DNA from 2 places in the Streptomyces sp. WAC00040 genome. Region 2 is predicted to be linked to the other one. Evidence: riboswitches for the same ligand, from Rfam matches in the RefSeq annotation. Region 2 holds a riboswitch; the other holds the start of a gene.
The links. Region 2 has a riboswitch for cyclic di-AMP ahead of MDN94_RS06735 (M23 family metallopeptidase). Riboswitches for the same ligand answer to the same signal wherever they lie in the genome.
Positions count from the first base shown of each region.

Region 1: another riboswitch for cyclic di-AMP. It lies ahead of MDN94_RS27565 (C40 family peptidase); the one in region 2 lies ahead of MDN94_RS06735 (M23 family metallopeptidase).

Region 1 covers NZ_JAKQZE010000003.1:473,610-477,114, forward strand. Annotated here, with positions in the region: gene MDN94_RS27555 (ATP-dependent Clp protease proteolytic subunit) at 1-603, shown strand, start outside; gene MDN94_RS27560 (hypothetical protein) at 611-919, shown strand; cyclic di-AMP (ydaO/yuaA leader) riboswitch at 1,255-1,417, shown strand; gene MDN94_RS27565 (C40 family peptidase) at 1,421-1,897, shown strand; gene MDN94_RS27570 (LysE family translocator) at 1,931-2,560, opposite strand; gene MDN94_RS27575 (LysR family transcriptional regulator) at 2,644-3,505, shown strand, end outside.
Region 2 covers NZ_JAKQZE010000001.1:1,480,358-1,483,862, forward strand. Annotated here, with positions in the region: gene MDN94_RS06730 (aldo/keto reductase) at 1-669, opposite strand, end outside; gene MDN94_RS06735 (M23 family metallopeptidase) at 798-1,841, opposite strand; cyclic di-AMP (ydaO/yuaA leader) riboswitch at 1,853-2,009, opposite strand; gene MDN94_RS06740 (PP2C family protein-serine/threonine phosphatase) at 2,263-3,366, opposite strand.

The sequences.
Region 1 (3,505 bases), on a different contig from region 2:
GAGCTCACGGAGCGCACGTCCTTCGGGACCCGCACGCTCGATCCGTACTCGAAGCTCATGGCCGAGCGGATCGTCTTCCTGGGGACCGCCGTCGACGACACGGCGGCGAACGACGTCATCGCGCAGTTCCTGCACCTCGAGTACGAGGCTCCCGACCAGGACATCTGCCTGTACATCAACTCCCCCGGCGGATCACTGAGCGCCATGTCCGCCATCTACGACACGATGCAGGTCGTCATGTGCGACGTGGCGACGACCTGCCTGGGCCAGGCGGCCTCCACAGCGGTCGCCCTGCTTGCCGCGGGCACTCCCGGCAAGCGCATGGCCTTGCCCGGCGCGCGGATCGTGATGCAGCAGCCCGCATACGAGGAGCCGTTGCGCGGACAGCCGTCCGATCTGGAGATCCACGCCGCCGAGTTGCTGCGACTGCGTGAGCAACTCGGCTCGATGCTGGTGCGCCACACCGGCAACGACCTGGACCGCATCACGGCCGACCTGGAGCGCGACAAGATCTTCGACGCCACCGCGGCGAAGGAGTACGGCCTGATCGACCATGTCGTCGCGAGCCGCAAGCTCTCGGCCGTGCCACCCACGGCGAGGTGAGCGCGGGATGCTGCCGCCCGAACCGCCGCCACTTCCGGCACTGACCCGCGCCGAGGCAGAGTTCGTCGACACCTACCTCGAAGTCGTCGACCTGCTCGGCAGGATCAACCCCGCCCGCACCACCCATACCTACGGGGCCCTGCGCGCCGCGCAGGCGCTGGTCGGGCGGGCCGCCGCACTCAAGGACGCCCTGACACTCATGCACATCCGGGGGGAGAACGAGGTGTACACGGACACGCTGACCAAGGCGCTGCGCGTCCTGGACGGCGAGCGCAGGACCAACCGGCTGACCATGCCTCCCGTTTCCACGAGTTGACGGACGTTCCGATGCCGCCCGCCGACACGGCGCGCGACACCCGTACCCCGTTCGGTGGAGCCTTGCCCAAGTTGTCGCAAGGCCCCGGACTTGCATCGGCGGGACCACCGATCTGGCGCAATGAGGCGCTTCAACTGCTGGTACGGGACGGGTCCGGAGCGCGGGAGAAGGGGTCCGAGATGCCTGCCCACCCGAAAGGTCCAGTCGTGATCAGCTTCACAAAAGCCGTTTCAACTCGGAAATCGGACATCGGTGGGTAACGATCCGTGAGACGACAAGCCCCCGCCACCTCGACGGGGCGGTCCGGGCGGACGCTGAATCCTGTCGCCGCACCGGATGTCTGGTCGACGGAATTGCATCGGCAGGAGTGGAGGACCCAGCAGTACGGCGTGACCGGTGATCCCGGCCGCGCCTTGGGGTGAAGCCGCTGCGGCGGCCGGGCGTCTTCGCCGTCCGAACCCGACAGGTCACCCTTCACAGGCGGCTGACGAAGGGTTGCGCATGACTGCGCAGATGCATCTCCCCCACCTGTTCTCACGGGCGGGGGCCGTATCGGCACTCACCATCGCCGCCGTCGGCGGCACGCTTCTGGCCCCGGGCGGCGCTGTTGAAGCGCATGCGATCAGCAGCCACGCGAGCAAGGCGCTCAAGGTGGCCGCGTCGAAGAAGGGCTCGCCGTACCGGTACGGCGGCACGGGCCCGTCCCGCTTCGACTGTTCAGGGCTGACGCTCTATTCGTACAAGAAGGCGGGCAAGAAGCTGCCCCGCACCGCCCAGCAGCAGTACAACCGGACCCGTCATATCTCCGCCTCGCGTCGACAACGCGGTGACCTGGTGTTCTTCCATGCCGGCGGTGCCGTCTACCACGTGGGGATCTACGCCGGGAACGGGAAGATCTGGCACTCGCCCAAGACAGGTGACGTGGTCCGGCTGGTCAAGATCTGGACGAAGAGCGTCAAGTACGGCCGCGTGCGCTGACGCGCCGCCAGGTCCTGTGGGACCTGGGTGGAGTCAGTGCGCGGTCGACCGGATCAGCAGGGCCGCGCCGAGCGTGGTCAGCGCGCCTCCCGAGACGCCTTCGACGGCGCGGGCGGTCCGCGGCCGGCGCAGCCACCGGCCGAGCCCGTCGACCATCAGCGCCACCGCCGGGAACCAGAGCAGCGCGATCAGCACGATCGTGCCGGCCAGCAGCAGTGTGCGCGGCATTACGGCCGCGCCGTCGGGAACGAACTGCGGGAGCAGGCTCAGGAACAGCACCGGCGCCTTCGGGTTGAGGACGTTGGTGAGAAAGCCCTGCCGCAGGCCGCGTCCGACGCCGTACGGGGCCGCGGTCCGCGGATCTGCCGGCTCCGGGCACGGGCGCAGTGCGGCGTGCAGCGAGCGGACCCCGAGATACAGCACATAGGCACCGCCCGCTGCCTGCAGCGTCCGGTGGAGAACGGGCGCGGTGGCGAGTACGGCGGCGAGTCCCGCCACGGCCAGGGCCGTGTGGACGAGCAGCCCGCCGGCCACTCCTGCCGCGCAGGCGACACCGGCGCGGCGTGAGGCGACCGCGTTGCGCATGACGACCGTGAAATCGGCGCCGGGCATGGCGACCATGCCTGCGGCGACCCCGATGAAAGCGATGAGCTGTCCGTCCATGCGTCCCAGCGTGGACGCCCGCGGCCCTTAACGTGTACTTGCGATCTCTGCAGGGAGGTCTGAAGCAACGCTTAAGGGGTGGCATGTACGACCCGACCCGGCTGACGGCTCTCGTCGCCGTGGCGGACGCCGGCTCCATCACGCGGGCCGCTGCCCGGCTCGGGTACACGGCTCCGGCGCTCTCGCAGCAGATCGCCAAGCTGGAACGGGAGGCCGGGGCAGTCCTCCTCGTGCGCTCGCACCGTGGCGCACGGCTGACGGCGGCCGGCGAGCTGCTCGCGGAACGCGCGCGCCGGGTGCTGGACGAGATGGCCCGGGCGCGCCATGAGCTGGCGGGGCTCACCGGCCTGGCCGGCGGCCGGCTCCGGGTCGGCACCTTCACGACGGTCGGGATCCATCTGCTGCCGCCCGTGCTGAGCGCCTTCCGCCGCGCGCATCCGGACGTGGAGCTCACCGTCGCCGAGTACGAGCCGCCCGGCGGGGTCACGGCCGTGGCCACGGGTGAGGTCGATGTGGCGCTGACCCATGCCTATGAGCCGGCCGAGCCGGCCGCCGCGCCGCAGGGGGTAGTGGTCGAGGCCCTCCTGGTGGAGGAGTTGGTGCTCGTGACCGCTCCGGGGCATGTGCTCGCCGACGATTCCGGCCGGCTGCCCGTGGGCGACCTGGCGGGACAGCCGCTGATCAGCAGCGCGCCGTCGCATCCGCCGCGCAAGGGGGTGGAGCGTGCACTCGCGAGCGCCGGCGCCACACCTACCGTGGTCTGTGAGTCGCCGGGGTACGCACTGGTGTGCGCGCTCGTCAGCGCGGGACTGGGGGTGGCCGTCGTGCCGGAGATGGTTGCCGCGATGGCTGCGACGCCCCTGCGGGTAAGGAAGTTGGAACCTGCGTCGTTCCGCAGGACGATCTCGGTGGCGCACCGGGGCGAGGAGTCGGGTCCGGCCGTTC
Region 2 (3,505 bases):
CCGGTACTTGCCGGTGAGGAAGCCCGACGCGAGCGCGTAATAGGGGACGGCGGCGAGGCCGGCGCGGGCGGCGGCGTCCTGCAGTTCCCCCTCGTAGGTGCGGCGTGAGACCAGGTTGTAGTGGGGCTGCAGCACCGCATAGCGGGCTAGGCCCTCCCGCTCGGAGAAGTCCAGGGACGCCCGGAGCCGTTCGGCGCTGATGTTGGAGGCGGCGATCGCGCGCACCTTGCCGTCCTTCACCAGCTGGTCGAGGGCGGTGATGATCTCCTCGACGGGCACGGACGGGTCGTCGAAGTGGGTGTAGTAGAGGTCGATGTGGTCGGTGCCCAGCCGGGTGAGCGACTCCTCCGCGGCCGCCTTGATCGTGGCCGCGGAGAGGCCCTTGTGGCGGGGGTGGGCGCCGACCTTGGTGGCGATGACGACTTCGGAGCGGTTGCCGCGGGCCGCGAGCCACTTGCCGATGAGGGTCTCCGACTCGCCGCCCTCGTTCCCCGGGGCCCACGAGGAGTAGCTGTCGGCGGTGTCGACGAAGTTGCCGCCTGCGGCGGTGTACGCGTCGAGGACCGCGAAGGTCCTCGCCTCGTCGGCCGTCCAGCCGAAGACGTTGCCGCCGAGAGCAAGCGGGGAGACGGTCAGGCCGGAGGAACCGAGGGGGCGCAGAGAGGTCATGCGCTGATCAACGGCCGTGCCCGTAGCGGCTATTCCGGCAGCCCTGGCGTCGGGGGGGGTGCGCCAGGACTGCCGGAGACATGGATGTGCCCGGCACGGGACTTACCGCGACCCGTACCGGGCAGGGATCAGATCGTGAGGCCCTTGTCGCGCAGCCACGCCATCGGGTCGATGCCCGCGCCGCCGGCGGTGTGCACCTCGAGGTGCAGGTGCGGACCGGTGACATTGCCGGTCGCGCCGACGCGCCCGATCGTCTCGCCGGTGGACACCTGCTGGCCCGCGCTCGCCGTCATGGAGGAGAGGTGGGCATACAGGACCTCGGTGCCGTCCTCGAGTTCGAGGACGATGCGGTAGCCGTAGGAGCCGGACCAGCCGGCGGACTTGACCGTGCCGCCGTGCACCGCCTTGACCGGGGTCCCGGTCGGTGCCGCGAAGTCCAGGCCGGTGTGCTGGCCGGAGGACCACATCGCGCCGGACTCACCGTAGGTGGAGGTGATCGTGTAGGAGGAGGTCGGAAGGGAGAAGCTGCGGGCGAGCTCGGCGAGACGCGCGGCCTCTGCCGCCGCACGCGCGGCCTCCTCCGCCTTGCGCTTCTCCTCGGCGGCCTTGGCCTCGGCCGCGCTCTGCTGCTTCTCGGCTGCGGCCGCCGCCTGCTCGGCGGCGAGCGCCTCCGCGGCCGCCTTCGCCTCGGCGTCGGCCTCTGCCTGCTGCTGCTCGGCCTGCTGGAGGATCCGGGCGCGCAGGGCCTCGCCGGAGCCGGCGGCCTGAGCCTGGCCGGCGCCGGTGTCGGCGACCGTGGTCGCGGCGGTGAGCGGCGCGGCGTGGACATCGCCGTCGGAGTCGTCCGAGTCGGAGATCAGGGATCCCACGCCGGGAAGCGACTTCGCGTCGGGAAGCTTGTCCGCGATGGAATCGGGAAGGGAGATGGAGACCGCCGGCTTGTCCTGCGCGGTGGCTATGCCACCCGCGCCGACCGCGGCGATGACGCCGACTCCGAGCACCGTGGAGCTGCGGGCGATTCCGCCGCGCTGCTTGATGACACGGTGCCGGCCGCGCACGGGGCGGACGGAGTCCTCTGTGGGATTCCACTCCTCCCAGGTCCGCTCGGGGGCGTCGGTACTGAAACGTTCGGACGCGAAGCGGGCCTCGGGGGCAGGCATGTTGGACGCCACGAAGGCGTACTCCTTTCCTTCCTTCTCGCCTACCGGGTTAGCTGACGGGTTCGGAGCAGGAAGGTCTCCTACGGGCGCCCTCGACCGCGGACTGAGCGGCAAAGGGTGACCGATTCACCCCAATTAGTGGTTCCCCGGTTCCCTTGCGGGATTCGGCACGTGCGCACGGCGCCGCCTCTGCGACGGCTGGGACGACCGCACTGCGTTATCGAACGTTAATAGACGCCGGGGCCGGATTCCAAGCTGTTCCGGGTGATCATTAACGACTTCACCCGGGACTTACTCGGACAGAACCTGCCGGAACCGGGCGAGTTGATCAAACATCAGAGGCGGTCCCGGTTCTGATGGCATATCAAATGTTATGCGGACGGCTCCCCTTCGACTACGGAGCGTGCGCACCACCCGTATCAGGGGCGTTATGTCACGCAGGCCTGCCGCGACCGTCGGGCTCCGGCGGAACCACCGGCACCGTCCTGCGCCGTTCCGGCTGCCCTTCCGCCGGCCTGCCGACCGCCAGCAGTGCCATGTCGTCGCTCGATCCGCCGCCGGTGTACCGCCGTACGTCGTCGACGAGCGCGTCCAGCAGCTCCGCAGGCCCCGGGAAGAGACGCCCCGCGAGCCGTTCCACCGGGTCGTAGAAGACGCCGCGAGCGTCCCGCGCCTCCGTCACCCCGTCCGTGTAGAGCAGCAGCGTCGCCCCGTCGGGCAGCGGGTACTCGTCCGCCCGGTCCGGCCACGCCGCCAGATCACCCATACCCAGCGGCAGCGCGGCCTGCGCCGGCACCAGGACGTCCAGAGCCCCGTCGGCGTGCAGCACCAAGGGCTCGGGATGCCCCCGGTTCACGAGTCGCACCAGGGGCCGGCCGCGCGGGATCTCGCCCAGTACGGCGGTGGTGAACCCCTCCATGGCGTCCAGCCCCTCACGCCTGGTGCCCTCGCGCTTGAGCGCCCGCTCCAACCGCTGGGCCACGCCCTCCAGCGAGCGCTCCTGCTCCGCAGCCTCGCGGAAGGCGCCGATGAGCACGGCCACGGTCCCCACCGCCCCCAGCCCTTTGCCCCGTACATCGCCGACGAGGAGGCGCACGCCGTGAGGGGTGTCCTGCACCGCGAAGAGGTCGCCGCCGATGAACGCGCCCGCCTGCGCCGCCTCATAGCGGGCGGCGATGTGCAGACCGCCGATCCGGTCGGCCGGCGCGGGCAGGACGGCCCGCTGCGCGGTCTCGGCGATCACCCGGGCCGAGGCGAGCCGCTCACCGCTGCGCCGCACGAGGATGTTGATGAACAGCGCGAGTGCGACGACGGTGACCACCGTGGTCGTCTCGGTGAGGACCGTGATCTGCCAGAAGCTTCTGTTGACGGCGTGGAGGACGCTCAGCGCCAGAACCGCGGCGATCCCGGTCAGCAGGGTCGCCATCCATGACAGGACAGGCGCCGCGACGAGCGGGGCGGCTGCATAAAGAGGTACGGCGGTGAACCGGGGCGGGGTCAGCATGTCGAAGACCACCCCGCCGACGATCATCGCCATGGGCAACACGCGGACGAACCACGGGGTTCTTCTGGCGCCGCCCTGATCTCGCCACTCCTGGCCCAAAGGTGGTCTCCTGCCGGTCCTACCGGGTCCGCTGACGGCTGCGGACAGTACCGCGCCCCCATCAGGCTGAAGG